DNA from 2 places in the Pseudarthrobacter sp. 1G09 genome. Region 2 is predicted to be linked to the other one. Evidence: riboswitches for the same ligand, from Rfam matches in the RefSeq annotation. Region 2 holds a riboswitch; the other holds the start of a gene.
The links. Region 2 has a riboswitch for glycine ahead of gcvP (aminomethyl-transferring glycine dehydrogenase). Riboswitches for the same ligand answer to the same signal wherever they lie in the genome.

Region 1 (15,116 bases), 370 kb from region 2:
CCGAAGGCGCGAAACCGCAGGCCGCCGTCGTCGGTCATCAACTCAGCGCGGGAGACGCCGAAAAGGCGGCAGCGCTGCGGAAAATGAAGATGCTGGCCCTGAGCCTGCTCATCGCCATGGCCGTGGTCTTCGTTTTCGCCTTTGCGCTGCAGGAGGAGTATCCGTGGCTGCAGTACGTGCGCGCCGCCGCGGAAGGCGGCATGGTGGGTGCGCTGGCTGACTGGTTCGCCGTCACCGCACTGTTCAAGTACCCCATGGGCATCAAGATTCCGCACACCGCCATCATTCCGCGCCGGAAAGACCAGATCGGCGCGTCCCTGGGCGAGTTCGTGGAGACCAACTTCCTCTCCGAGCAGGTGGTCCAGGACAAGCTGGCCAGCGTGAATATTGCCCGCCGTGCCGGCGAATGGCTCGCCGCGCCCGGCGGCGCGGACCGGGTGGCCAAGGAAGGTGCGGCAGTCATCCGGGGCGCCTTCAAGGTCCTGAACGACGACGATGTCCAGGCTGTCATTGAGGGCATGGTCCGCAAACACCTGCTCACGCCGCCGTGGGGACCGCCGGTGGGCAGGCTCGCAGAGCGGATCTTCCACGACGGGCACCACCACACCCTGGTGGACCTGCTGGTGGACCGCGCCGCCGACTGGGTGGACGAGAACCACGAGACTGTCTCGCGGCTGGTGTCCGACCGTTCCCCCACCTGGGTACCCCAGTTCGTGGATGGCCTGGTGGGCGACAAGGTTTACGTTGAGATCCTCAAGTTCGCCCGTGCCGTGCAGTCCGACCCCAACCACCAGGTGCGGCAACAGATCGACAAGTACCTCAACGACCTGGCGCAGGACCTGCAGCACGACCCCAAAATGATTGCGCGCGCCGAGGACGTCAAGGCCCAGGTCCTGGGTGATCCCGAGGTCCGGGAGCTGGCCTCGCGGACCTGGGGCACCGTCAAGAACGCCCTGCTCGGCGCCGTGGACGATCCGAACAGCGAACTGACCGTCAAGTTCAAGGCGGCGGTCCGCGACTTCGGTTCGCGGCTGGTCAACGATCCCGAACTCGCCGGCAAGGTCAACACCTGGATCGGCGACGCCGCCGGCTACCTGGTGAAGACGTACCGGTCAGATATCGCCGGCGTCATCACGGATACCGTGGCGCGCTGGGATGCGGAAGAGACCTCGCAGAAGATCGAACTCCAGGTGGGCAAGGACCTGCAGTTCATCCGGATCAACGGCACGGTGGTGGGATCGCTGGCCGGGCTGCTGATCTTCACGGTGGCGCACCTGATCTTCGGCTGAACACCGGCCGGGTCGCGCCCGGGCCCGGGTCAGGCGAAGGACTCGAGGCTGACGCCTGCAGCTTCCAGGCCTGCCCGGACACCGGCGGCCATTTCCACGGCCCCCGGGGTGTCTCCGTGGATACACAGGGAATCGGGCCGGACCTGGACCACTGTGCCGTCGGTGGCCACGACTTCGCCCTTCGTGGCCAGCCGGACGGCCCGCTCAACGATCGCGTCGACGTCGTGCAGCACGGCACCCTCCTCGGACCGCGGCACCAGCGTCCCGTCAGCCCGGTAGGCGCGGTCCACGAAGGCTTCGACGAACACCGGGTGCCCGGCTTCCTGCGCCTGCTTGAGCAGCTCGGAACCGGGGAGGCCCAGGATCGGCAGCCCGGGGTCGTAGGCGTTGACGGCCGCCACCACGGCGGAGGCCTGCTCGGCGTCGTGCACCAAACGGTTGTAGAGGGCCCCGTGCGGCTTCACGTAGTCCACTGACGCACCCACCGCATGGGCCACGCCGTCGAGTGCGCCCAGCTGGTACAGCACGTCGCCGAAGAGCTCATCGAAACTCGTGTCCAGGGACCGCCGGCCGAAGCCCGCCAGGTCCCGGTACCCCACGTGCGCACCGACGGTCACGTCCAGTTCGTAGGCCGCACGGCAGCTGTCCAGCATGGTGACGGGATCTCCGGCGTGGAAGCCGCAGGCCACGTTGGCGCTGGTGACCAGCTGGAACATCCGGGCGTCATCGCCCATGGTCCACGAGCCGAATGATTCGCCGAGGTCAGCGTTGAGATCCAAAAGTGTTGCCTTCCAGCTGGTTGTCCGTGGTCCCGGCTGCCGTGAGCTCGCCGGGCAGGCTGTCCGGCATGGGTCCAAACGCCTCCTTGGCGTTGGCCACCACCGCACGGCCCATCACGAGGTTACCGGCTCCGCCCACCACGGCACCGATCCCGAACGGCAGGGCCCGGCCCAGGAGCGCAGTTCCCTGGCGTTTGAGGAGGTTCCTGAGGAAGGCCTTCTGGATGCGGTTGCGGATGGTGCTGAAGCCCGGCATCGGCATCGACTTGGAGAGCACGCTGCCCCACTGCTTGGTGGCTCCAGCGCCGTTGCCGGCCATTTGTCCGCTGAGGGTGCCCAGCAGGGCGGTGCCTTCCTCGCCCAGCATGATGGCCATGACCATGGTGCTGGCCTTCTCCGGGTTGGTCAGGCGGATGCCGTGGAGCTCTGCGAGGGAGGTGGCGTACAGGGCAGTTGCTTCGAGGAAGCCCACCGTGGCGGCTGCCGAGAGTCCCAGCGACGCGACGGTCCCCACGCCGGGCACGACGGCGGTGGCCCCCACGATTGCGCCGCCGCCGGTGACGGCGCGGAGGTAGTCGCGCTCCAGGATGCCGGCCAACTGGGCTGCCGTGGCTTGGGGGTGCTTCTTCTGCAGCCGGCGGATATAGGCCAGCACCAGCGGCCGCTGGATCTCCACGGCTTTGAGGAGCATGTTGTGGATGCCGGGCTTGGGCTTGCCGTCCTTGTCGAAGACTGCGTTGTGGGCAGTTTCCTGGGCGATCCGTACTGCTGGGTTGCTGCGCTTAGCCATGGTCACCTTCGTTTCACGTCGAGCTGCAGCGGGTGGCTGCCGTGCTTCTCCATCCTAGATGCAGAAACACTAAGCATGCTGAACTTTGACGCCGGCGCCCCTGCACCTCCGGCCGCAGACAGCACTGCGGCGGGACCCGGCGTGGGTCCCACCGCAGCGTTGCAGTCAGGAGCTTATTCGCTGGCCCGTACCTTGACGGCCCGGATCCGCGAAGAAGCCTAGGAGCGGGAGCCCCGGGCGGCCTCCTCCTGTGCGGACCTTTCGCGGTCCTGCCCGGCGCCGGCCGCCGCCTGCTCATCGGCGCGCAGCTCGGCCCGGAAGACCTCGAAGCGGGCAAGGTGGGCGGGGCGGCGGCGGAGGATGGCCCAGGCCACGCCAAGGACGAGGAACCAGATGGGGGTCACCAGCAGGGCTGCCAGGGTGTCCGGCTGGGTGGTCAGGGCCCAGAGGACGAACGCAAAGAACGCGTAGACCACCCACACAACGGGGATGCCGCCGGGCATCTTGAACTTCGAGTCCTCGTGCAGGTGCGGGCGGCGCTTGCGGAAGGCGATGTAGCTGGCCAGGATGACCGACCAGACAAAGATGAAGCACACTGCGGAGACGGTGGTCACCATCTCGAAGGCCTTGCCAACATCCTGGCCGGCGTACATGAGAACGACGCCGGAGAGCAGCAGTACGCAGGAAAGGAACAGCGCGTTGCTGGGCACCTTCCTCGAGGACAGGCGGCTGAAGATGCCCGGGGCGTCGCCCTCCTGTGCGAGGCCGAACACCATGCGCGAGGTGGAGTAGATGCCGGAGTTGGCCGAGGACATGGCCGAGGTGAGGACCACCAGGTTGACCACTGTGGCTGCAGCGCCCAGCCCGGCGAGGGAGAACATACCGATGAAGGGGCTGTGGCCGGCCGCGAACTGGGTCCACGGGGTGACGGCCATGAGGATGATCAGGGCGCCCACGTAGAAGAGCAGTACGCGCACGGGGATGGCGTTGATGGCCTTGGGCAGCGTCCGCTCCGGGTTCTTGGCCTCGGCGGCTGTGGTTCCCACCAGTTCGATGCCGACGAAGGCGAAAACGGCGATCTGGAAGCCGGCCACGAAGCCCATGAACTCATTGGGGAAGAAGCCGCCGTGGCTCCAGAGGTTGGTGAAGCTGGCGGTTCCGGCGTCGCTCTGGAAACCGGTGAAGATCATGAAGAGGCCCACGATGATCAGCGCTGCGATGGCCACGATCTTGATGAGGGCAAACCAGAACTCGGTTTCGCCGAAGGCCTTGACCGTGGCGAGGTTCAGCAGCAGCAGGATGGCCACAGTGGCAAGCCCTGGGATCCAGAGCGGCAGTCCCGGCCAGAGTTCCTTGGAGTAGCCGGCAATGGCGATGACGTCTGCGATGCCGGTGATCACCCAGCAGAACCAGTAGGTCCAGCCGGTGAAGAACCCCGCCCACGGGCCCAGGAGGTCGGCCGCGAAGTCGCTGAAGGATTTGTAGTTCAGGTTGCTCAGGAGCAGTTCGCCCATGGCACGCATGACGAAGAAGAGCATGAACCCGATGATCATGTACACGAAGATCACGGACGGGCCGGCCGCGGAGATGGTCTTGCCGGAGCCCATGAAGAGGCCGGTGCCGATGGCACCGCCAATGGCAATGAGCTGGATGTGCCGGTTGGTGAGCTGCCGCTCCAGGTGGGGAGGCTCGCTGCGGGCGGCGCTGCCCGCAGGAGGGTTGCTGCGGGGCGGCTCGCCGTTGGACGTGGGGGGATGAATCGCCATGGGAACTCCATCGATAAAGCGGCATTTTTGGGTGCCGCAGAAGTTGGGTTCCTCCCCGCTCTGTAGTGAACCTGAGAGTTTCCGCGGCCCAAGCCGCTTGCACCGCCGGTGAGCCGGAACGGGTCCGGCTGCTTTCCAGAGTTGCCTGTCCGCGGCGGTACATGGGCCTGAGAGTTTCCTGGGGAGGGTTTGCTCCTACGGCGCCTGCTAAATGTACCGGCAGGACTCTCCCGCCGCAGGTCGAAGGCATGTTCAGTTAGGCATGCTCAGCGGCCGCACCCTTCCGGGGCAACGTTGGCCCGGGCTGCTCCGATGAGTTGAGCCAGCCGGACACGGTGCTGATCACCGGACCCAGTGTGGTGCGGGTCACGATCGAATGTCAAACCCCATTTTTCCGCCACCGCAACAAGGCAGCCGCCGCCCACCGTGTGACGATCAGATTTGTTTTCCTTTCAACCAACCTGTACGGTGTGAGGCGAATCACCCACAGTTGAATAGCCTTTCGAGCTGTGACGGGAGAGTCCTCCCGGCACCACCGGGCAGGCGCCGTAGGAGCAAATCCTCCCCAGGAATCTCTCAGGCCCCCGTACCGTCACGGCGAGGCAACTCTGGAAAGTAACCCGGCTTCGGCCAGGTTCACCGACGGTGCAAGCGAACCCGCCACGCAGGGTTCCGCGGAATCTCTCAGGTCCAATACAGAGCGGGGAGGAACCCATCCCATGCCGTGCCACCCTGGCCGGCCAGACCTGGAGTTCCTCATGACGATTCAATCCCTTCCAACCACGTTCGTTGACCGCCATATCGGCGCGCGCCGGCAGGCCGACGTCGGCACCATGCTCAAGGCTGTGGGCTACGACAGCGTTGATGGCCTGGTGGACGTGGCTGTTCCGGCGTCGATCCGCCAGCAAACGGCGCTGAAGCTGCAGGACGCCCTCAGCGAGGTTGAGGTCCTCACCGAGCTGCGCCGGTTGGCGGGCAAGAACAAAACCGCGGTGCAGATGATCGGCCAGGGCTACTACGACACCATCACCCCCGCCGTGATCCGGCGCAACATCCTTGAGGCGCCGGCCTGGTACACCGCCTACACGCCGTACCAGCCAGAGATCTCGCAGGGCAGGCTGGAGGCGCTGCTGAACTTCCAGACCATGGTCCAGGACCTCACCGCCCTCCCCGTGGCCAACGCGTCACTCCTCGATGAAGCCACCGCTGTGGCCGAGGCTGTACTGCTGATGCGCCGCGCGAACAAAAATAAGGACGCCAAGGACGGCAAAACCGTCCTGGATGCCGACTGCCTCCCGCAGACCATCGCCATCGTGCTGGGCCGCGCCGAAGCGCTCGGCTTCGAGGTGGAGGTTGCTGACCTCTCCGCAGGCCTGCCCGAGGGTGCCATCAACGGCATCGTGCTCCAGCAGCCGGGCGTGTCCGGCCGGGTGTGGGACCAGAGCGCCGTTATCGCCGAGGCCAAGGAGCGCGGTGCGCTGGTCACTGTTGCCGCTGACCTGCTGGCGCTGACGCTGATCACTCCTCCGGGCGAGCAGGGCGCGGACATCGCCGTCGGCTCCACCCAGCGTTTCGGTGTGCCGCTGTTCTTCGGCGGCCCGCACGCCGCCTACATGGCCGTACAGAAGGGCATGGAACGCACCCTCCCCGGCAGGATCGTGGGTGTCTCCAAGGACAACGCGGGCGCTCCGGCGTACCGCCTGGCCCTGCAGACCCGCGAGCAGCACATCCGGCGCGAGAAGGCCACATCCAACATCTGTACCGCGCAGGCGCTGCTGGCCATCGTGTCCTCCTTCTACGCCGTTTACCACGGCCCGGACGGGTTGAAGGCCATCGCAGAAACCGCCCACCACAACGCCCGGATCCTGGCCACGGCCCTCACCGCCATGGGCCGCGAACTGGTGACCGACTCCTTCTTCGACACCCTTACCGTGCGCGTACCGGGCAAGGCCGCCAAGGTCATCAATGCCGCCGAAGCGCGCGGCATCAACCTCCGCTTCGTCGACGCGGACACGGTGGGCGTCTCCATCGATGAGACCACGACGGCGGCAACGCTGTCCGCGGTGGCCGTCGCCTTTGGCGCCGGCCCGGCAGGGGACGCCCAGGGTTTCGAGCTGCCCGAGTCCGTGCTGCGCACCTCCGGTTACCTGGAGCACCCGGTGTTCAACACGCACCGGTCAGAGACCCAGTTGTTGCGTTACATCCGTCGCCTGTCCGATCGTGACCTGGCGCTGGACCGGACCATGATTCCGTTGGGGTCGTGCACTATGAAGCTGAACGCCACCGCCGAGATGGAAGCGATTTCCTGGCCGGAGTTCGCCTCGATCCACCCGTTCGCCCCGGATTCCCAGACCGAGGGCTGGCGTGAGCTGATCACCGGGCTGGAGGCTGACCTGACCGAGATCACCGGCTATGACCAGGTTTCCATCCAGCCGAACGCCGGCTCCCAGGGCGAGCTCGCCGGGCTGCTGGCGATCCGGGGCTACCACCACTCCCGCGGCGATCAGCAGCGCAACGTCTGCCTGATCCCGGCATCGGCGCACGGCACCAACGCCGCCTCCGCCGTCCTGGCCGGCATGAAAGTGGTTGTCGTGGCCACCGCAGCAGATGGCACCATCGACCATGCCGACCTTTCCGCGAAGATCGAGGCGAACCGGGACGCCCTGTCCTGCATCATGATCACCTACCCGTCCACCCACGGCGTCTACGACGGCGACGTGACCGAAGTCTGTGACGCGGTCCACGCCGCAGGCGGGCAGGTGTACGTGGACGGCGCGAACCTGAACGCCCTGGTGGGCCTGGCCCAGCCGGGCAAGTTCGGCGGCGACGTCTCGCACCTGAACCTGCACAAGACCTTCTGCATCCCGCACGGCGGCGGCGGACCCGGCGTCGGCCCGGTCGCTGCCAAGGCGCACCTGGCACCATTCATGCCCGGTGATGCCAACAAGGCCGCGCACGAGGCCGGCCACGGGGTCGCGATCTCGGCTTCCCGGTTCGGGTCCGCCGGGGTGCTGCCGATCTCCTGGGCGTACGTGAAGCTGATGGGCGGTGCGGGCCTGACCGAGGCCACCAAGTCCGCGCTGCTGGCCGCCAATTATGTTGCTGCCCGGCTGAACGAGTTCTACCCCGTGCTCTACACCGGCGAGGGCGGGCTGGTGGCGCACGAGTGCATCCTGGACCTGCGCGAACTGACCGCACGGACCGGCGTGACCGCTGAGGACGTGGCCAAGCGCCTGATCGACTTCGGCTTCCACGCCCCCACCCTGGCCTTCCCGGTGGCCGGGACCCTGATGGTGGAGCCCACCGAGTCCGAGGACCTGGCAGAGATCGACCGCTTCATCGACGCCATGATCACCATCCACGCCGAGATCGAGCAGGTGGCAGCCGGCGACTTCTCCCTGGAAGCATCGCCGGTGCGCAACGCACCGCACACAGCTGCCGCCGTGGTCAGCTCCGACTGGGACCGCGCCTACCCGCGCGAGCAGGCCGCGTTCCCCGCACACCACAAGCAGGACAAGTACTTCCCGCCCGTGGGACGCATCGACGGCGCGGCCGGCGACCGCAACCTGGTCTGCTCCTGCCCGCCCCTCGAAGCCTTCGAGGACAACACCGCCTTCGAGAACTAAGGACTTCCCATGACTGAGAACTACACCGCTCTCTACGAGCAGCACAAGAAAGCCGGCGCCTCCTTCACCGATTTCGGTGGTTGGCAGATGCCCCTCAAGTACGATTCCGAACTCGCCGAGCACCACGCCGTGCGCAACGCCGCCGGCCTGTTCGACCTCTCCCACATGGGCGAAGTCTGGGTCACCGGCCCGGACGCCGCAGCATTCCTGGACTACGCCCTGGCAGGCAAGCTGTCAGCCATCGCGGTGGGCAAGGCGAAGTACTCGCTGATCTGTGACACCGACGGCGGCATCATCGACGACCTCATCACCTACCGCCTCCCCGCGGCTGCGGACGGAACAGCCAAGTACCTGGTAGTGCCGAACGCAGGCAACGCCAAGGTAGTGGCCCAGGCCCTGCAGGAACGCGCCGCCGGCTTCGACGTCACCGTGCAGGACGCCTCCGCCGAGACTTCCCTGATCGCTGTCCAGGGCCCCGCCGCCGAGGCCATCCTGCTGGCGCTCGTCCCGGCCGACCAGCACTCCCTGGTCACGGAGCTGAAGTACTACGCCGCCGTCGAGGTGGGCATCGCGGTCAACGGCGCCGTCCGGGACCTGCTGGTGGCCCGCACCGGCTACACCGGCGAAGACGGCTTCGAGATCTACATCGGCAACCTGGAGGCAGCCGCCCTGTGGGAGGCCCTGCTCGCGGCCGGCGAAGGTTCCGGCCTCATCCCCGCAGGCCTCGCCGCCCGCGACTCGCTCCGCCTCGAAGCCGGCATGCCCCTCTACGGCAACGAACTCTCCCGCCGCGTCAACGCCTACGCCGCCGGGCTGGGTCCCGTCGTCGCGCTGTCCAAGGAAAGCGACTTCGTGGGCAAGGAGGCCCTGGCAGCCATCAAGGCCGCCGGCGTCGGATCCACCGTGGGCCAGAAGCTCGTGGGCCTCAAAGGCACCGGGCGCCGCGCCGCCCGCGGCCACTACCCGGTCCTCAAGGACGGCTCACTCATCGGCGAAGTCACCTCCGGCCAGCCCTCCCCCACCCTCGGTTACCCGGTGGCTCTTGCGTACGTCGACGTTGAGTTCGCCGAAGCCGGCACCATCGTCGACGTGGACCTCCGCGGCAAGCCGGAACGCTTCGAAGTAGTGGCACTGCCGTTCTACAAGCGAACCCGCTAAAGCCCGCGTGGTCAGCCTCGGGACCGGCGGACCGGACATTTTCACGCGTGCTGCTCCTTCGTCGCTTTGACGCACGCTTTCGAAAAGTCCGGCCCCGCCGGCCCTTGACGCCCGCTCACTTTTGGCGGGTATGTGCCCGACGCCCGCTCACTTCTGGTGGGTTTGGCGCAGACGCCCTCTCACTTTCATCATCTAAACCTAAGGAAACAGACAATGAGCAAAGTTGCAGCTGAACTGAAGTACTCCGCCGAGCATGAGTGGATCGCTGTTGACGGGTCCGGCCCTGCCGGGATCGGTATCTCCGCCGTTGCCGCCGATGCGCTGGGCGACATCGTCTACGTTGACCTGCCCGAGGTTGGCTCCATCGTGACCGCCGGCGAAACCTGCGGCGAAGTGGAGTCCACCAAGTCCGTTTCGGACCTCTACTCCCCCGTCACCGGCGAAGTCACCGAGATCAATGACGGCGTGGTGTCCGACCCCGCCCTCATCAACAGCGACCCGTACGGGGCTGGCTGGCTGTTCAAGGTGTCCGTCACGGAAGAAGGCCCGCTGCTGTCCGCCGAGGAATACGCCGCAGCGAACGGTGGCGAACTGTGAGCGCGGCAGCAGGCACGGCCGTCAACGAAACCGTTGCCTTCCACCAGGTTGAATCCCCCAGCCTGAACGCGGACCTGTCCGTCCTGGACCCGGAGATTGCGGCCAAGATCGACGACGAACTGGGCCGCCAGCGCGACGGCCTGGAAATGATCGCTTCCGAGAACCACACCGCCGCCGCCGTCATGCAGGCGCAGGGCTCGGTGCTGACCAACAAGTACGCCGAAGGCTACCCGGGCAAGCGCTACTACGGCGGCTGCGAACACGTGGACGTCATCGAGCAGCTCGCTATCGACCGGGTCAAGGCCCTGTTCGGTGCCGAATTCGCCAACGTCCAGCCGCACTCCGGCGCACAGGCCAACGCCTCGGTGATGCACGCGCTGATCAAGCCCGGCGACACCATCATGGGCCTGAACCTCGCCCACGGCGGACACCTGACGCACGGCATGAAGATCAACTTCTCCGGCAAGCTCTACAACGTGGTGCCGTACCAGGTCCGCGAAGACACCCACACCATCGACATGGCAGAGGTGGAGCGCCTGGCGCTGGAAACGAAGCCGCAGCTGATCGTTGCCGGCTGGTCCGCGTACGCACGCCAACTGGACTTCGCCGAGTTCCGCCGGATCGCCGACCTGGTGGGCGCCTACCTGATGGTGGACATGGCCCACTTCGCCGGCCTCGTCGCTGCGGGCCTGCACCCCAGCCCGGTCCCTCACGCGCACGTCACCACCTCCACCACGCACAAGACCCTCGCCGGTCCGCGCGGCGGCATCATTCTGTCGAACGACGCCGATATCGCCAAGAAGATCAACTCGGCTGTGTTCCCGGGCCAGCAGGGCGGGCCGCTGGAGCACGTCATCGCCGGCAAGGCTGTGGCCTTCAAGATCGCCGCCTCGGCTGAGTTCAAGGAACGGCAGGAACGCGTCCTCGCCGGCTCCAGGATCCTGGCCGAACGCCTGGTCCAGCCGGACGTCACCGCCAAGGGCATCAACGTCATCTCCGGCGGCACGGACGTCCACCTGGTCTTGGTTGACCTCCGCAACTGCGAACTCAACGGCCAGCAGGCCGAAGACCGCCTGGCCGCGATTGACATCACCGTCAACCGCAACGCCGTGCCCTTCGACCCGCGCCCGCCCATGGTGACCTCCGGCCTGCGCATCGGCACCCCGGCTTTGGCGACCCGCGGGTTCGGCGAAGCCGCCTTCCGCGAAGTTGCAGACATCATCGCCGAAGCATTGACGGCCGACGCCGATGCAGACCTTTCCGGCCTGCGTCACCGCGTCGAAGCACTCGCCGCAGCCCACCCGCTCTACCCGGGGCTGTAGTCCCCTTCGGGACCGGCGGGACCGGACATTTTCACGCGTGCCCTGGGCCCACGCCGTCAGGGTTCCCTGGCCGAGCTTGCGAGGCTAGGGAGACGGTGGGGAGCACGCTTTCGAAAAGTCCGGCTCCGCCGGCCCCTCGTGCGCACGTCGCCTTTGTGACGCACTGCCCACCGATTAAATATCCAGTTAGGAACACACCGTGGCCGTTGGCGTCTTCGACCTTTTCTCTGTCGGTATTGGGCCGTCGAGCTCTCATACTGTGGGGCCGATGCGGGCTGCTGCGGTGTTTGCGGAGGAGTTGGTGGGTGCCGGGGTGTTGTCCCGGGTGGCTTCGTTGCGGGTGGATCTGTATGGGTCGTTGGCTGCGACGGGGCATGGGCACGGGACGATGACGGCGGTCCTTCTGGGTTTGGAGGCGTTCCACCCCGAAAGGATCCTGCCGGTTGAGGTGGAGGAGCGGTTGGCCGCGATCGCCGAGACCGGGACGCTGCACCTGGCCGGGGCCGGGAGCGGGGGTGGCGTGAAGCTGCCGTATGGGGTGAAGGACATGGTGTTGCGGCCGTTGACGGTGTTGCCGCGGCACACGAACGGGATGACGTTCACCGTTTCGGACGATACCGGTGAGGAGCTCCACCGGGCCACGTTCTTCTCCGTGGGCGGCGGGTTCATTGTCCGCGAGGGCGAGGAGGACGCCGCGCAGCAGGAACTCGATGAGTCCAAGAAGGAGCTCCCGCTGCCGTTCCGGACCGCCGCGGAGCTCCTGAACCATTGCGCGGATACCGGGTTGGGGATCAGCGACGTGATGCTGGTCAACGAGAAGTCCTCCCGGACCGAGGAGGAGATCCGGGCGGGGCTGCTGCACATCTGGTCCGTGATGGAGGCGTGCGTGGCGACCTCGCTCAAGCGTGACGGGGTGTTGCCGGGCGGGTTGAAGGTCCGCCGCCGCGCCCCGGACTGGTTCGACCGGCTGAAGAAGGAATGCGCCCGCCCGGGCGTGGACAGCCAGGACCTGGACTTTACGGACCAGGATTTCCATGATCCCCGGTACTGGCAGGAGTGGGTGAACCTGGTGGCCCTGGCGGTGAACGAGGAGAACGCCTCCGGCGGGAGGGTGGTCACCGCCCCCACGAACGGGGCGGCCGGGATCATTCCCGCGGTCCTGTACTACGCGCTGCATTTCGCCCCGGGCATGGACCAGGCAACGCAGGAGGACCGCGACGGCGTGGTGGCCAGGTTCCTGCTCGCCGCCGGTGCCGTGGGGGTGCTCTACAAGGAACAGGCGTCCATTTCCGGTGCCGAGGTGGGCTGCCAGGGCGAGGTGGGGTCGGCGTCGTCGATGGCGGCGGCGGGCCTTGCTGAGGTGATGGGCGGCACCCCGGCGCAGGTGGAGAACGCCGCGGAAATCGCGATGGAACACAACCTGGGCCTGACGTGTGATCCGATCGGCGGGCTGGTGCAGGTTCCCTGTATCGAGCGGAACGCGATCGCCGCGGCGAAGGCCATCAACGCGGCGAAAATGGCGCTCTGGGGCGACGGCACCCACCGGGTCTCCCTCGACGAAGTCATCATCACCATGCGCGAAACCGGCAAGGACATGTCCTCCAAATACAAGGAAACCGCCATGGGCGGCCTCGCCGTCAACGTCGTCGAATGCTGACCCACGGTTTCGACGAGCTCAACTAACGCCGCCCCGCCGGCACCCACCACAAACAAAGGAAATCGATCATGACATTGGCACCCGAAGGCCGGAAGTTGCTGCGGATCGAGCAGCGCAACGCGGCCACCCCGGTGGAACGCAAACCGGAATGGATCAAGGCCAAAGTCCAGATGGGCCCGGAGTTCGTCCAGCTCAAGAACCTGGTCAAAAAAGAAGGCCTGCACACCGTCTGCGAAGAGGCCGGTTGCCCCAACATCTTCGAATGCTGGGAAGACAAGGAAGCCACCTTCCTGATCGGCGGCTCCGAATGCACCCGCCGCTGCGACTTCTGCCAGATCGACACCGGCAAACCCTCCCCCGTGGACAGGTTCGAACCCACCAAAGTGGCCCGCTCCGTCCAATCCATGCAGCTCCGCTACGCCACCGTCACCGGCGTGGCCCGCGACGACCTCGAAGACGAAGGCGTCTGGCTCTACGCCGAAACCGTCCGCAAAATCCACGAACTGAACCCCGGCACCGGCGTCGAACTCCTCATCCCCGACTTCTCCGGCAACCCCGACCACATCGCCGCGATCTGCGACTCCGCCCCCGAAGTCTTCGCCCACAACGTCGAAACCGTCCCCCGGATCTTCAAAAGGATCCGCCCCGCCTTCCGCTACGAACGCTCCCTCGACGTCATCACCCAAGGCCGGAACCTGGGCATGGTCACCAAATCCAACCTCATCCTCGGCATGGGCGAAACCCGCGAAGAAATCAGCGAAGCACTCCGCGACCTCCACACCGCCGGCTGCGACCTGATCACCATCACCCAATACCTCCGCCCCTCCGAACGCCACCTCCCCGTGGACCGCTGGGTCAAACCCCAGGAATTCGTCGACCTCCAAAACGAAGCCGAAGAAATCGGCTTCCTCGGCGTCATGTCCGGCCCCCTGGTCCGCTCCTCCTACCGCGCCGGCCGCCTCTGGGCCACCGCCATGCGCAAAAAAGGCCGCGACATCCCCGCCGAACTCGCCCACATCGCCGACGGCATCCAGGACTCCGGCACCACCCGCCAGGAAGCTGCCACCCTCCTGGCCGGATAGATTCCGCCAGGAACGCGTGGGCAACATCCGGGTCGACATATACCGGACGGATTCACTATTGGCGGCCGGCCTGATGCTGGTTGGGGGGCAGCAGGGCGGCCGCCGTCCGGGCTTAAACTGGGGCTTATGCCCGCCCCCAAAGCCTTGCGCCCGTTCATCCACCGCGAGTACCGGGTCCTGATTGCAGCGCTGGCTATCTCGATCTTCGGTTCCGGCATGTGGGCCGTAGCCATGGTCTACCAGGTAATCCACCTGGGCGGCGGTCCGCTGGAGCTCTCGCTGGTGGCCGCCGCCGGAAGCGTGGGACTGGTGGCCTTTGTCCTGGCCGGCGGGATCGCGGCCGACAGGGTCCCGCAGCGGCGCCTGATCATCGCCGTCGAGGGCGCCAACCTGGCAGTCATCGCCGCGATCAGCGGCCTGGCGATGGCCGGCTGGCTGCAGCTGTGGCATGTGGCTGCGGGTGCGTTCGTGCTGGGCGTTGGCGCGGCCTTCTTCTTCCCTGCCTACTCCGCCATCCTGCCGCGCATCCTTCCGGCTGAGGACCTGCTGGCCGCCAACGGCATGGAGGGGACCATGCGTCCCGTCCTCCAGCAGGCGGCGGGACCGGCGGTGGCCGGCATCCTGGTGGCAGCCCTCTCGCCGTCGCATGCGGTGACCGGGGTGGCTGCGTGCCACCTGCTGGCCTTCATTGTCCTGAACTTCCTGGGCCAGCACGCCCTGGCCACACGCCCTAAAGAGGCCGGCCACGAGGACGCACACCGGAAATCGTCCTTCGTCCAGGACCTGCGCGAAGGAGTCAGCTACACCATCAGGACCCCATGGCTGCTCTGGACGCTGATCTGGGCCTGCATTTCGGTGCTGTTCCTGATCGGCCCCATCGAGGTCCTGCTGCCATTCCTGGTGCGGGACCAGCTGGGCGGGGATTCGAGCATGTTCGGTTTCCTGCTGGCGGTCATGGGGGTGGGCGCAGCCCTGGGCTCCCTGGTGACGGCGTCACTCCGCCTGCCCCGCCGCTACCTCACGGTAATGATGGTGTCCTGGGGCGTGGGC
Region 2 (15,116 bases):
TGCTGGTCGCCGCGGGAGTGGTGGTAGCCCCGGATCGCCAGCAGCCCGGCGAGTTCGCCCTGGGAGCCGGCGTTGGGCTGGATGGACACCTGGTCGTAGCCGGTGATTTCCGCCAGGTCGGCTTCCAGGCCGCTGATCAGTTCACGCCAGCCTTCGGTCTGGGAATCCGGGGCGAAGGGGTGGATGGAGGCGAACTCGGGCCAGGAGATGGCTTCCATCTCGGCGGTGGCGTTCAGCTTCATGGTGCACGAGCCCAGCGGGATCATGGTGCGGTCCAGCGCCAGGTCCCGGTCGGACAGCTTCCGGATGTAGCGCAGCAGCTGGGTCTCGGACCGGTGCGTATTGAACACCGGGTGCTGCAGGTAGTCAGAAGAACGCTCGACGGCGGCCTCCAGCGCAAAGCCTTCACCCTTATCTGCTGTGGCGCCAAAGATGCCGGCAACCTCGGCGACGATGGCCGCCGTCGTGGTTTCATCCAAGGAGATGCCCACGGTGTCAGCGTCAACGCTGCGCAGGTTGATCCCGCGCTCCTCCGCGTCGGCAACAATCGGCGCGGCGCGGCCCGGGACGCGGACGGTGATGGTGTCGAAGAAGCTCTTGTGCAGCACCTCGACGCCGGCAGCGGCCAGCGAGGCGGCCAGGGTGCGGGCGTGGCCGTGGGTTGTTTCCGCGATCGCCTTCAGCCCGTCGGGACCGTGGTAGACGGCGTACATGGAGGAGACGATGGCCAGCAGGGCCTGCGCCGTGCAGATGTTGGACGTGGCCTTCTCGCGCCGGATGTGCTGCTCGCGGGTCTGCAGCGCCAGGCGGTAGGCGGGAACACCGGCGTCGTCCTTGGACACACCCACCAAGCGCCCTGGCAGTGAACGTTCCAGGCCTTTGCGGACGGCCATGTAGGCCGCGTGCGGGCCGCCGAAGAACAGCGGCACACCGAAACGCTGGGTGGAGCCGACGGCGATGTCCGCGCCCTGCTCCCCCGGAGGAGTGATCAGCGTCAGCGCCAGCAGGTCAGCGGCAACAGTGACCAGCGCACCGCGCTCCTTGGCCTCGGCGATGGCACCTGCCTGGTTGAAGACGCGGCCCGAGGCGCCGGGCTGCTGGAGCACGATGCCGTTGATGTCACCGTCAGGCAGGCCCTTGGAGAGGTCGGCAACCTCCACCTCGAAGCCGAGCGCTTCGGCACGGCCCTTGACGATGGCGATGGTCTGCGGCAGCACGTCGATGTCCAGCACCGTCTTGCCGTCTGCGGCAGGCTTGGCCTTGTTGGCGCGGCGCATCAGCAGGACTGCCTCGGCCACGGCCGTCGCTTCGTCCAGCAGGGACGCGTTGGCAATTGGCAGGCCCACCAGGTCCTGGACCATGGTCTGGAAGTTCAGCAGCGCCTCCAGCCGGCCCTGCGAGATCTCTGGCTGGTACGGCGTGTAGGCGGTGTACCAGGCCGGCGCCTCAAGGATGTTGCGCCGGATCACGGCGGGGGTGATGGTGTCGTAGTACCCCTGGCCGATCAGCTGCACCGCGGTTTTATTCTTTCCCGCCAACCGGCGCAGCTCGGTCAGGACCTCAACCTCGCTGAGGGCGTCCTGCAGCTTCAATTCCGTTTCCTGGCGGATGACCTGGGGAACGGCGGTATCGACCAGGGAGTCAACGCTGTCGTAGCCCACAGCCTTGAGCATGGTGTCGACGTGGTCCTGGCGCCGGGCGCCGATATGGCGGTCGACGAAAGTGGTGGAGGCTGAACTAACCGTCACGGGGGAACTCCAGATACTCAGGCGGCGCAGGGTACGCCACAGCGATTCGGGTCCCTCCCCGCTCTGTATTGGACCTGAGAGTTTCCGCGGCCCCTGCATGGACAGGACCCGCTTGCACCGTCGGTGAGCACAACGGTCCGGCACCCGATCACGGGGTGCCTGGACGGCCTGCTGCTTTCCAGAGGTGCCTCGCCGCGGCGGTACAGGTGCCTGCGAGATTCCTGGGGAGGATTTGCTCCTACGGCGCCTGCCGACGTTGTGGCAGGACTCTCCCGCCGCAGATCAAAGGCTATTCAGTTGGATGTGTACGCGGGGCCGTCCGGTGACAACTCCCACGACGCTTAATTCTCCTACGCCACGGCCCCCGGGGCAAATGTCCTGCTACCGCCGGAGCCGCTCCAGTGCTGCCAGCAATTCGTCAACGTCCGCGGCTGCGCCGCCTTCGGGAACCGGGCCGACCGAGAGCATGGCGTTGAAGTAAAGGCCGTCCCCCATGTACAGCACGGCCTTGGCCAGGGCCGGCCCTACATCGGCGGCGATTTCGTCGAGCCACCGCCGCTGGATCGCAGCGAAACGGCGGCGGGTCTCTTCATGCGCCACCTCCGCCAGCCTGGTGGCGGCGACGATGGCCCGGTCCAAGGGAGTGTCTCCCCACACCGAGGACCGGATGAAGTAGGCTGCCGCGCCTTCCGGTGCGGCGGCCATGGCATCGGCATCTTCTCCGGCGAGCGCGTCCAGCTGGTCCAGGAGCGCCTGGATCAGGGCTTCCTTGTTTGGAAAGTGGTAGAGGAGCCCACCCTTGGAGACGCCGGCCTTCCGGGCTACGGCGTCCAGGGTGGCGGCGCGCTCCCCCACCTCAATCAACAGGGTGGCAAAGGCGTCAAGGACAGCTTCGCGGGCGACTGGCTTTCGGGGCATGCCATCCATCATGCCCTTCCGGGGTGCCGGAGGCTCAACTCAACCCCGTTTCCAAACTGTACCGTCTGGACGGTATAGTTAATCCATGACCACCTCGACGCACCGCGCTGTACCCCAGCTCCAGGGACCTGCTGCCCCACGGGCACCGTGGCGCGACTGGCTGGCCCTTGCGCTGCTGATGTTCCCCGTACTGCTGGTGGCCGTGGACAACACGGCACTGACCTTCGCCCTGCCCGCGATCGCCCAGTCCCTGAACCCTTCCGGGGTACAGCTGCTCTGGATCGTGGACGCCTACCCCCTGGTCCTGGCGGGGCTGCTGGTGTGCATGGGCAGCCTTGGCGACAGGATCGGCCGGCGGCGGCTGCTCATCACGGGCAGCCTGGGCTTTGCGGCGCTCTCGGCCGCCACTGCGTTCGCGCCAACGGCGGAATGGCTGATCGCGGGACGCGCCGCCCTGGGCTTCTTCGGCGCCATGCTGATGCCCTCAACCCTCTCTCTCATCCGCAACATCTTTGCGGAGCCCAACCGTCGCCGGCTGGCGGTGGCCATCTGGGCCGCCGGGTTCTCAGGCGGGGCCGCCCTGGGTCCGATCTTCGGCGGCTGGCTGGTGGAGCACTACTGGTGGGGCGCAGTCTTCCTGGTCGCCGTCCCGCTCATGGTGCCGCTGATCGCCCTGGGTCCGGTGCTGATTCCGGAATCGAAGAATCCGGAACCGGGGAAGGTGGATATTCCCAGCATCGCGCTGTCCCTGCTGGTGATGGTGCCGCTGGTATACGGCATCAAGGAAGTTGCCACGGAAGGATTGTCCGGCACCGGCCTTGGCGCCATGGCCTTCGGCCTGGCCATGGCAGTGGTATTTGTCCGGCGGCAGCTCCGGCTGCCGCACCCCCTGCTGGACATGTCGCTCTTCCGCAACCGGGTGTTCAGTATGGCCATCACCGCCAACGTCCTGGCCCTGTTCTCCTTCAACGGCTTCATCCTCTTCCTGGCCCAGCACCTGCAGCTGCTTGAAGGAATGACGCCGTCTGCCGCGGGCGTCGCCATGATCCCGGCCCTCATTGCCACGGTGGCGGCAGGACTGGTGGTGGTGCCCCTGGTCCGGAAGGTGCGCCCCGGCTTCGTGGTGGGCGCGGGCCTGGCGTTCAGCGCCGCGGGATACAGCTTGGTGACATTCGGGAACCACGACGGCGGGCCCACACTGCTGCTCGCAGCGTTGCTGATCCTGGCGCTGGGCGTGGGGACGGCTGAGACCATCTCCAACGACCTCATCCTCGGTGCGGCGCCGGCGCACAAGTCAGGTGCCGCGGCCGCTATCTCGGAGACCGGGTACGAGGTGGGTGCGCTGCTGGGGACGGCCGTACTGGGCTCCATCCTCACGGCCTCCTACCAGCACAACCTGCACCTCCCGGCAGCTGTGGACAGCACCGCCACGGAAGCGGCCCGCCACAGCGCCGGCGAAACACTGGCAGGCGCCATGGACCTCGCGGCCGCGCTTCCGGCCCCGCTGGCCGATGCCGTCCGCCAGTCCGCGGCTGCCGCCTTCGATTCCGGCGTGCATGTGACGGCGGCGATTGGCCTCGTCCTGATGGCAACCGCGGCGGTCTCCGCCGCCGTCGTACTTCGCAAGGTGCCCAAGGCCGCATAGCAGCACCCGGCCCACGCGGCACCGCATGGGCCTTAATGGCAAAGGCGCCCGGCGCCGGAGTTCAACCTCCGGCACCGGGCGCCTCTTCCGTGCTGCGGTGGCAGCCCACTCCTACTTTTCGTCAGGGGCGGTGACGCTGGCGGTCGGCTTGAGCGTCTCGGCGTTCACCATCCAGGCGAACTGCTCCAGCTTGGCAATGAATTCGTGCAGCAGGTCTGCGCTGGTGGGATCTTCCTCATCCACCTCGTCATGGACCTTGCGCATGGTGCCCACTGCAGCCTCCATGGCGGCAACGATCCGCTCGATGGCGTCCTTGGTGCTGATCAGGCCCTCAGGAAACTCCGCCAGGGCAGTTGATTTGGACACGGTGGAGCTGCGGCCATCAGGCAGCGCGTGGAGGGCACGCATGCGTTCGGCGGTGTCATCGGCGAACTGGCGGGCGGCGTCAACGATCTCATCCAGCTGCAGGTGGAGGTCCCGGAAGTTGGTTCCCACAATGTTCCAGTGCGCCTGCTTGCCCTGGATATGCAGCTCGATCAGGTCGGCGAGTACGGCCTGCAGGTTGTTGGTCAGGGTCGGTGAAGCTTTCATGGGAGTCCTCCTCGATTGGTCCAGTAACTTCGAAACTATCAGCGCCCGGGCCACCCGGCATGGGCCAGGGCGGATATTTCTCAGTGAGCTTACTAAGCCTGCCGCACAGTCATAAACGAACGTAATTCATATTTCCTCTTGCGCGACGGCGGTCACACCTCCATACTAAATGAACGCCATTCATATAGTGACCCCGGTCATAAGCTTCCAGAAAGCGGTGCCATGACAGAAGCACTCCGCACCAGCCCCACCACCGCGCGGGGCCAGCAATTGCCCGGCAGCGGCGACATTACCGCCAAAGGACTGAAGGGCGGGCAGCTGGGGCTCCTCGCCGTCGTCGTCCTGGGAATTTCCACGATCGCCCCCGCCTACACCCTGACCAGCGCACTGGGACCCACCGTCAATGAAGCCGGACTCCAGCTGCCCGTGATTTTCCTGATCGGTTTCATCCCCATGATCCTGGTCTCGCTGGCCTACCGGGAACTCAATGCCGATTCACCGGACAGCGGCACCACTTTCACCTGGGTCAGCAAAGCGTTCGGCCCCTGGGTCGGCTGGATGGGCGGATGGGGGCTCCTGGCAGCCAACATCATCGTGCTGTCCAACCTCGCCGGCGTGGCCGTCGACTTCTTCTACCTCTTCCTGTCCCAGCTCACCGGCTCACCGGAACTCGCGGACCTGGCGGACAACAAGGCCCTGAACGTCCTGACCTGCCTGGTGTTCGTCGCCCTCGCTGTCTGGGTCAGCTACCGCGGCCTGCACACCACCAAGGTGGTGCAGTACGGCCTGGTGGGATTCCAGCTGCTGGTGCTCGGCCTGTTCGTCGCCATGGCCTTCGCCAACTGGTCCACCTCGGAAACCGCCATCCCCTTCAGCTGGGAATGGTTCGACGTCACCAGGATTGAGACCTTCGGCCAGGTGGCCGCTGGAATTTCACTGTCCATCTTCGTGTACTGGGGCTGGGACGTCTGCCTCACGGTGAACGAGGAAACCGCCAACGGCAAGAAGACGGCTGGCGTGGCCGGCACCCTGACCGCCGTCATTGTCCTCGCCATCTACCTGCTGGTGAGCATCGCCACCATGATGTTCGCCGGCGTCGGCGATACCGGCAACGGGCTGAACAACGCAGAGAACCACGAGAACATCTTCACCGCGCTGGCCTCCCCCATCATGGGCCCGTTCGCCATCCTGATGTCCCTGGCAGTGCTTTCCAGCTCGGCCGCGTCCCTGCAGTCCACCTTCATGTCCCCGTCCCGCAGCCTCCTGGCGATGGCCCACTACGGGGCCCTGCCTGAACCCTTCAGCCGGGTCAGCCGGAAGTTCGCGACGCCGGGCTTCGCCACCATCGCTGCCGGCGTCATGTCCGCGGGGTTCTACGCCGTGATGCATGTGGTCAGCGAGAACGTCCTCAATGACACCATCCTGGCCCTGGGCCTGATGATCTGCTTCTACTACGGCCTGACGGCCCTCGCTTGCGCCTGGTACTTCCGGCACAGCGTCTTCACCAGCGTCCGCCATTTCGTGTTGCGGCTGCTCTGCCCGGTGCTGGGCGGCGTGGGCCTGTTCGTCGTGTTTTTCCAGACCGCCGTGGACAGCCTGGCCCCCGAGTTCGGCAGCGGCTCCGAAATCTTCGGTGTGGGACTGGTGTTCATCCTCGGCGTCGGCATCCTGGCGCTCGGCGCGGTGTTCATGCTGATCATGGCCCGGGTACGCCCAGGTTTCTTCCGTGGCGAAACGCTGCGGAAAGACACCCCGGCCCTGGTGGTCCCGGAGTAAGGGCTCCTGCACAGAACAGAAAAGGTGCCGTTCCCGCCAACGCGGGGACAGCACCTTTTCTATTTTTTGACGACGGCGGCTGTCACCAGAAGTGCGCCACATCCACCACCAGCCGGGAGCCTGAGCCCGGCCCGTCCAGCGTGAAGACACGGAACGGAAGACGGGCGCGGACGCCCAATCCGAGCGTGCTCTGGCCCTCAAAGCTTCCTGCCCAGACCACCTGGCGGAAGGTCTGGTAACCGGAGACGTTGGCGAGCTCTAGCTGGTTGGCGGGCTTGTACGTAGCTTCGCCGTTCCCGTCATAGGCCGGTGCCCGGACAACCACCTGCAGGCGGGCGCCGCCCCGGACGTCGACCGGTTTGCCGGAACCGTCCTGTGTGATTTGCCCAACGTAGCGGACGGAGTAGCCGGGAGCCGGGCCGCTGCCCAGGTCAACCACCAGCCGGTCGAAGCAATAGTGCTGTCCGGTGCGGACATTGGTGACGGGCGCGCCGCTCATGGAGCCGTCCGCCTTCATCAGCGAGCCCCAGGTGAGCCCGCAATACGAGGAGGTTGCCGAGGCGGGCCCCGGAACCAGCAATCCCAGTCCAACGGCCACAAGGATGGCCGTGAACCAGATGGAGAGTTTTTTCATTGTGGTGCCACCCAAGGAAGGAGCGATTGGATAGCTCCAGATTAGGACTGCAGCAACGATGAAACGAGGCCTGTGGCCGCTTCGGGGCGGAACCGTTAACCTGCCGCCCGCCGCATTAAGGCCGCATAAAACAGGGGCCGTTTCGGCGGCCCCCTTAACCCGTTCGGCACCATTCCTGCACCTGCGCGTTACCGCCTATAACGGTTGCCCGCGGGGTACAAAAAAGCGCCGGTCACCCCCGTGGGGCAGCCGGCGCTGAAACCTGGTGGAAGATCAGCCTTCGCAGTCGCGGCAGTACTTGAGGCCGTTCTTTTCGAGGGCCACCTGGGACCGGTGGCGGACCAGGAAGCACGAGGAGCACGTGAATTCGTCGGACTGCTCCGGGACCACAACAACTGTCAGTTCCTCGTTGGAAAGGTCGGCGCCGGGCAGGTCGATGCCTTCAGCGGTGTCGTTCTCTTCGAGATCGATGACGGCGGTCTGCGCGTTGCCGCCGCGGGACGCCTGGAGGGCCTCAAGCGAGTCGGCAGGAGACTCTTCTTCCTGCTTGCGCGGAGCATCGTAATCGGTAGCCATAGCGTGTTCACTTTCGTTGCTGCACAGCGCCATTTCAGGCACCTCAGTGCAGCAGTTTAGGGCATGACCCCGTCACAGGCGCAATAGTGTGTTCAACCGGCCGGTGAGCCGGCGCCGGCAGCTGATTCATCGTGCCGTGCGCGGGCGTGGTCGGCGCCCACTGCCACACCGCTCAGGGCAGGAAGCCAGCCCCAGCGGGATGCCTCGGAGATGGCGTCAGCGGCCTGTTCCGGGGAGGTGAAGGCGAAGACGGCGGTAACCCATTGGCGGAACCTGCCGGGAATGCTCTCTGTCATTCCTGAAACATAGGTGTCGGATGTTGTGGGCGCGTTTCCCCGGCGTCTCTGCCTGGTTAAATCCGGAACTGCCCTGGGCCTGGGGCTTGCCTCAGCCGGGCGGCGCCGTACTGCTGCGCAGGACAAGTTCCGGTTCCACCACCAGCGTCCGGGGACCCGGCGTACCGCCGAGCTCCGCGAGCATCATGTCCATGCACCGGCGGCCAAGTTCTTCAAAGTCTTGCCGGATTACCGTCAGGGGCGGACAAAAGTAGCCGGCCTCAGGCTGGTCGTCGAAGCCCACCACGGATACGTCCTGCGGTACCCTGATGCCTGCTTCGTTCAGCGCCCGCAGGACCCCGAGGGCCATCTGGTCATTGCCCACAAAGAGGGCCGTGGCACGGGGGTTGGCCGCCAGTTGCCGGCCAATTCCGTAGCCGCTGCCCGCGCTCCAGTCGCCCTCCACAATCAGGTCCACGGCGAGTCCCGCGGCTTCCAGGGCGGCCCGCCAGCCGTCGGCGCGGGCCACGGCGTCAATCCAGTCCTGCGGCCCCGCGATGTGTCCGATCCGGGTGTGCCCCTGCCGGATGAGGTGTTCCACCGCCAGTTCCGCCCCGCGGCGCTGGTCCACCTTGACCCCGCCCACGGTGTCATTTCCGTTGGACCCAACGGCCACCACCGGCACTCCGATGGGCAGTTCTGCCAGTGCGGCCAGCGTCTCCAGGTGCGGAACAATCACCACGATTCCCTCAACGGACTGGTCCAGGAAGTGCCGGACGGCGTCCAGGATAGCGTCCCGGCTGACCTCCCGCAGGGCAGCCACACTGACGAAATATCCTGCGTCCCGTGCAGCGCGCTCCACCCCCAACATGGTGTTGGCGGGGCCGTACTGCGAGAGTTCACTGCCCAGCACACCGATGGTTTGTGAACGACGGGTGACCAGGCTCCGGGCGGCGGTGTTGCGGCGGTAGCCGAGTGTCGCAATCGCGGCTTCCACCCTTCCCCGGGTCCGCGGGCTGACGCTCGGATGGTTGTTGACCACCCGTGACACGGTCTGGTGCGAGACCCCGGCCAGTTCCGCCACGTCCTCGAGCCTGGGCAACCGGCGTGGCCTGCTGTCCGTCACTGGGTACGTGTCCATGGCAGCCAGCGGGGCCGGCACCTGAGCCGTGCCACCGGATCAGATCCCGCCGGCCAGTTTGTAGTAAGCGGCGTTCCAGTTCAGGTCCTTCTTGAACTGGCGGATGGTGGTGTTTTCGTCGATGGTGAGCAGTTCGGTCTTGGCGATCTCGGCGAAGTCCTCGAACACGTCCATGCCCACCTGCGTGGACAGGACCGTGTGGTGTGCGGCGCCGGCGGTGAGCCAGGCGGCGGCGGAGGTGGCAAAGTCGGGCTTGGGTTGCCACAGTGCGCGGGCCACGGGGAGGTTGGGCAGTGGCTGGTCGAGCGGGACGACGTCAACGGCGTTGGCCACCAGGCGGAAGCGGTCCCGCATATCGGACAGGGCGACGACGACACCCGGGGAGGCGTCGGCGTCGAAGACCAGCCGTACGGGGTCTTCCTTGCCGCCGATGCCCAGCGGGTGGACTTCCAGCCGCGGCTTGGTCGCCGTGAGCGAGGGGCAGACCTCGAGCATGTGGGCGCCCAGGATTTTCTCGGAGCCGCGTTCCAGGTGGTAGGTGTAGTCCTCCATCAGGGACGCGCCACCGGGCAGGCCCGCGCCCATCACCTTCGCGGCGCGGACCAGGATGGCGGTTTTCCAGTCGCCTTCGGCGCCGAAGCCATAGCCGGCAGCCATCAGCCGCTGCACGGCCAGGCCCGGGAGCTGGCGCAGCGCGCCAAGGTCCTCGAAGGAGGTGGTGAACGCGGCCGACCCGTTGGCTTCGAGGAAGCTGTGCAGGCCCAGTTCGATCCGGGCGCCGTACCGCAGCGAGTCGTGCCGGGCCGCGCCCGCGCGGAGCTCCGGCACCACGTCGTAAAGGTCCTCATACTCGGCCACCAGGGCGTCGACGTCGGACTCCGGAGCGCCGTGCACGGCGTCCGCGAGTTCGTTGACGGACCAGGTGTTGACCGCGACGCCGAAACGCAGCTCCGCTTCCGTCTTGTCGCCTTCGGTGACGGCAACGTTGCGCATGTTGTCGCCGAAGCGGGTCAGCTTCAGGGTCCGGACGGCGGCCCAGCCCGCGGCGGCGCGCTGCCACGAACCCACCTGCCGCGCCACCTCGGGGTTGGAGACGTGCCCCACGACGGTCTTCCGGGCGATGCCCAGCCGGGACTGGATGTAGCCGAATTCGCGGTCGCCGTGTGCGGCCTGGTTCAGGTTCATGAAATCAAAGTCGATATCCGCCCACGGCAGGTCGCGGTTGGCCTGCGTGTGCAGGTGCAACAGGGGTTTGCGCAGCAGGTCCAGGCCCTGGATCCACATCTTGGCCGGGCTGAACGTGTGCATCCAGGCGGTGACGCCGATGACGGAATCATCCGAGTTGGCTTCAAGGGCGGTGCGGCGGATGGCGTCCGAGTCGGTCAGGACCGGCTTCCAGACGATCTTTACCGGGACGGTGGAACTGGCGTTGAGCTGGTTGGCGATCTCCTGCGACTGGGCGGCAACCTGCTTGAGGACTTCCTCCCCGTACAGGTGCTGGCTGCCGGTGAGGAACCAGACCTCGTAGCCGTCAAGGGAAGTGTTTGCTGCGGTACTCATGGGTTCTCCTGGAAGTTCTTGGTGGCCACAGGCGTTACTGGCCGTAGACGTTCTGGTAGCGGGCGTAAAGGGAGTCGATGTGGCCCTGGTCGATGGGCAGGGGGTCACCGAGCTGCCGGGCGATGTGCACCGTGCGGGCCACTTCCTCGCACATCACAGCAGCCTTCACCGCGGACTTGGCGTCCTTGCCGATAGTGAACGGGCCGTGGTTCTGCATGAGGACTGCCGGGGAATGGGAGTTCTTCAGCGTCTCCACGATGCCGTGGCCGATCGAGTCGTCACCGATCAGGGCGAAAGGTCCCACCGGGATGGATCCGCCGAATTCGTCACCCATCATGGTCAACACGCAGGGAATGGCCTCACCCCGCGCAGCCCAGGCGGTGGCGTAAGTGGAGTGCGTGTGCACCACGCCGCCCACTTCAGGCATGTGCCGGTATACGTAGGCGTGCGCTGCCGTGTCCGACGAGGGCGACAACGGCGGATTGCCCCAATCGACGGTGCCTCCGGCGCCGACATTGGTGCCCCGCACGGGAGTGCCATGCAGGTCGGTGACGATCATCTGCTCCGGGGTCAGGTCCTGGTAGGCGACGCCGGAGGGTTTGATGACCATAAGGTCCGTTCCGGGCACGCGGGCCGAGACGTTGCCGGCGGTCCACACCACCAGTTCATAACGTGTCAGTTCGGCATGGAGCGCGCACACTTCCTGCCGGACCCGGGCAATGGTCTCCAGGATTTCTGCTGCGGCGCTCACGCGGGCACCTCCATGGGAGCCTCGGACACAGCGGCCGACGGCGTGGTACCCGGGGTTGTGCGCCGGATGCCGGTGAGCGTCCCGTCATCACGGTGGCCGGGCCCGGGCCCGGAGCTGGAAGGGAACAACGAATCTGGCATGTGGTGCCTCCGTCCGGGAGGCAGGGCCTCATTACCGGGGTCTGTAGGGGGTCGGGTAGTGCTAAGTGTTGCAGCAAGTGTGAACGCTAACAAGAGAGAAGTCAACGAAGCCGAAAGGTTTTCGAAATTCCCTCATTGATGTCTTGTTAGCGTTCACAAATGGGTTTATATTGAACCGACACATCAACAATGTGGCCAGGACCGGCAGCACGGGTGCTGCCTGATCCAACAACACTTCGTGGCAGTGCTGCCGCGGAAGGAGATAATGGTGAGAATCAAAAAACTGATGGGCGCGGTGGCCCTTGTCCTCGCCCTGACGGTGGGTGCCACCGGTTGCGGCTCCCGCGGCGGAACCAGCGAATCCAGCGGTGCTGCCGCCAACCCCAGTGATTCACTGGTCGGCATCTCGATGCCTACGCAGACCTCCGAACGCTGGATTGCAGATGGCGCCAACGTCGAAAAGTCCCTGAAGGACCTCGGCTACAAGACGGACCTCCAGTTTGCCAATGACGACATCCCCACCCAGGTGTCGCAGATCGAAAACATGCTGACCAAGGGCGCCAAGGCCCTGATCGTTGCCGCCATTGACGGCACTACCCTGACCGACGTCCTGGCTAAGGCCAAGGAGCAGAACGTTAAGGTCATCGCGTACGACCGCCTTATCAACGGCACGCCCAACGTGGACTACTACACCACGTTCGACAACTACACCGTCGGTGTCCAGCAGGCCACCTCGCTGCTGACCGGCCTGGGCCTTGTCGACGCCAGCGGCAAGAAGGTGGACGGCAAGGGCCCCTTCAACATCGAGCTTTTCGCGGGCAGCCCCGACGACAACAACGCCAACTTCTTCTGGACCGGCGCCATGGACACCCTCAAGCCGTACCTGGATGCCGGCACCCTGAAGGTCCCCAGCGGACAGACCAAGTTTGAGCAGGCAGCGATCCTCCGCTGGCAGGCACCCGTGGCCCAGAAGCGCATGGAGGACATCATCACCTCCGCGTACAGCTCCGGTACCAAGCTGAACGGCGTTTTGTCCCCGTATGACGGCCTGTCCATCGGCATCATCTCGGCCCTTACCAGCACCGGCGGTTACGCCAAGGGAAGCCTGCCCGTAGTCACCGGCCAGGACGCCGAAAAGGGTTCCGTTAAGTCCATCGTTGCCGGCGAGCAGTACTCCACGATCTTCAAGGACACGCGGCAGCTCGGCGCCCAGGCCGTCAAGATGGTTGACGCCGTCCTGAAGGGCCAGGAGCCGGAAACCAACGACACCAAGACCTACGACAACAAGGTCAAGGTGGTCCCTGCATTCCTGCTGAAGTCCGTCATCATCACCAAGGACAACTACAAGAAAGAACTGATCGACTCGGGTTACTACAAGGACTCCGACGTCAAGTAGTCAGCGTCCGGAGGCTGTGGCCGGACCCGGGGTCCGGCCACAGCTTCCTCCCGCAGCCTTCTGCAGCAGCAGGACGGCCAACATTTCGACCAGTCAGTGGGAATTGACGATGAACACACCCATTCTTCAAATGCGAGGAATCACCAAGACGTTCCCGGGCGTGAAAGCGCTGCAGGACGTCACCCTGGACGTGAACCGTGGCGAGGTCCACGCCATCTGCGGTGAAAACGGAGCCGGGAAGTCAACGCTCATGAAAGTGTTGTCCGGCGTCTATCCTCACAACACATTCGACGGGGAGATCCTCTTCGAAAACGAACCCTGCAACTTCTCCAGCATCTCGGACAGCGAGAAGCGCGGAATTGTCATCATCCACCAGGAACTGGCCTTGAGCCCGTTTTTGTCCATAGCCGAGAACATCTACCTGGGCAACGAGCAGGCCACCAACGGCTGGGTGGATTGGCGCAAGACCAACCTCGAGGCAGCAAGGCTGCTGGCCCGTGTGGGCCTGGACGAAAATCCCGTCACCCCCGTGCAGCACATCAGCGTTGGCAAGCAGCAACTGGTTGAAATCGCCAAGGCCCTTTCCAAGGAAGTGAAGCTGCTGATCCTTGACGAGCCCACCGCCGCTCTTAACGACGAGGACTCCGGCCATCTGCTGGACTTGATCCTCCACCTGAAGGGCCAAGGCGTCACCAGCATCATCATCAGCCACAAACTCAACGAGATCCGGAAAGTGGCTGACGCCGTCACCATCATCCGGGACGGTAAGACCATCGAAACCCTGCGGCTTGATGAAGGCCAGATCACCCAGGAGCGGATTATCCGCGGCATGGTGGGCCGTGACCTGGAGAGCCTGTACCCGGAACGCGAGCCCAACATCGGCGACGAGGTCCTGAGGATCGAGGACTGGTCCGTTCGCCACCCGCAGGATCACAGCCGCATGGTGGTCCGCAACGCAAACCTGCACGTCAGGAAGGGTGAAGTAGTAGGGCTGGCGGGCCTCATGGGCGCCGGCCGCACCGAACTTGCCATGAGCGTCTTCGGCCGGACCTATGGAACCACCGTCTCCGGCAAGGTCTACAAATACGGCGAGGAAATCAACACCTCCACGGTGTCTGACGCCATCCGGCACGGCATCGCGTACGCCACCGAGGACCGGAAGCACTACGGACTGAACCTCATCGAGGACATCAAGCGGAACATCTCCCTGGCTGCACTGCGCAAGCTCGCCAAGCGCGGCTTCGTGGACAAGAACCAGGAGACCGTGGTGGCCAACGGCTACCGCAAGAGCATGAACATCAAGGCTCCCTCCGTGGCCGCCATCACCGGCAAGCTGTCCGGTGGAAACCAGCAGAAAGTAGTGCTGAGCAAATGGATGTTCTCCGACCCCGATGTGCTCATCCTCGATGAACCTACCCGCGGGATCGACGTCGGCGCCAAGTACGAGATCTACACGATCATTGCCAAACTCGCGGCCGAAGGAAAAGCAGTCATTGTGATTTCCTCAGAACTTCCCGAACTGCTGGGCATCTGCGACCGCATCTATACCCTCGCAGCCGGCCATATCACCGGCGAAGTTGCCATTGCAGAAGCGACCCAGGAAACCCTGATGCACTACATGACCAAAGAGAAGGAATAGCGAAATGTCCGCCCTACGAGAATCGCTCGGATTCCTCACAAGCCGCCTCCGCCAGGTTGGCATTTTCGTTGCCCTGATCCTGATCGTCCTGCTCTTCCAGGGGCTCACCGGCGGGATCCTTCTGCAACCCCAGAACGTCACCAACCTGGTGGTCCAGAACAGCTACATCCTCATCCTTGCCATCGGCATGGTGATGGTGATCATCGCCGGACACATCGACCTTTCCGTCGGCTCGGTGGCCGGGTTCATCGGTGCCGTCGCAGGCGTCATGATCGTGCACTGGGGCTGGCCATGGTGGGCCGCCATCCCCGCCTGCCTCCTGGTTG

Region 1: another riboswitch for glycine. It lies ahead of cycA (D-serine/D-alanine/glycine transporter); the one in region 2 lies ahead of gcvP (aminomethyl-transferring glycine dehydrogenase).

Annotation. Positions count from the first base shown of each region.
Region 1 covers NZ_CP188306.1:696,410-711,525, reverse strand. Annotated here, with positions in the region: gene ACP3TD_RS03325 (DUF445 domain-containing protein) at 1-1,289, shown strand, start outside; gene ACP3TD_RS03320 (LamB/YcsF family protein) at 1,319-2,068, opposite strand; gene ACP3TD_RS03315 (hypothetical protein) at 2,052-2,858, opposite strand; gene ACP3TD_RS03310 (hypothetical protein) at 2,934-3,080, shown strand; gene cycA (D-serine/D-alanine/glycine transporter) at 3,077-4,624, opposite strand; glycine riboswitch at 4,675-4,769, opposite strand; glycine riboswitch at 4,770-4,867, opposite strand; glycine riboswitch at 5,128-5,226, shown strand; gene gcvP (aminomethyl-transferring glycine dehydrogenase) at 5,383-8,250, shown strand; gene gcvT (glycine cleavage system aminomethyltransferase GcvT) at 8,260-9,408, shown strand; gene gcvH (glycine cleavage system protein GcvH) at 9,622-10,005, shown strand; gene glyA (serine hydroxymethyltransferase) at 10,002-11,327, shown strand; gene ACP3TD_RS03280 (L-serine ammonia-lyase) at 11,527-12,984, shown strand; gene lipA (lipoyl synthase) at 13,053-14,066, shown strand; gene ACP3TD_RS03270 (MFS transporter) at 14,193-15,116, shown strand, end outside.
Region 2 covers NZ_CP188306.1:1,066,484-1,081,599, reverse strand. Annotated here, with positions in the region: gene gcvP (aminomethyl-transferring glycine dehydrogenase) at 1-1,748, opposite strand, end outside; glycine riboswitch at 1,937-2,033, opposite strand; gene ACP3TD_RS05045 (TetR/AcrR family transcriptional regulator) at 2,130-2,666, opposite strand; gene ACP3TD_RS05040 (MFS transporter) at 2,752-4,311, shown strand; gene ACP3TD_RS05035 (Dps family protein) at 4,423-4,902, opposite strand; gene ACP3TD_RS05030 (APC family permease) at 5,125-6,678, shown strand; gene ACP3TD_RS05025 (AMIN-like domain-containing (lipo)protein) at 6,761-7,312, opposite strand; gene ACP3TD_RS05020 (DUF4193 domain-containing protein) at 7,586-7,888, opposite strand; gene ACP3TD_RS05015 (hypothetical protein) at 7,981-8,184, opposite strand; gene ACP3TD_RS05010 (LacI family DNA-binding transcriptional regulator) at 8,276-9,304, opposite strand; gene araA (L-arabinose isomerase) at 9,344-10,864, opposite strand; gene ACP3TD_RS05000 (L-ribulose-5-phosphate 4-epimerase) at 10,899-11,615, opposite strand; gene chvE (multiple monosaccharide ABC transporter substrate-binding protein) at 12,021-13,151, shown strand; gene mmsA (multiple monosaccharide ABC transporter ATP-binding protein) at 13,261-14,790, shown strand; gene mmsB (multiple monosaccharide ABC transporter permease) at 14,795-15,116, shown strand, end outside.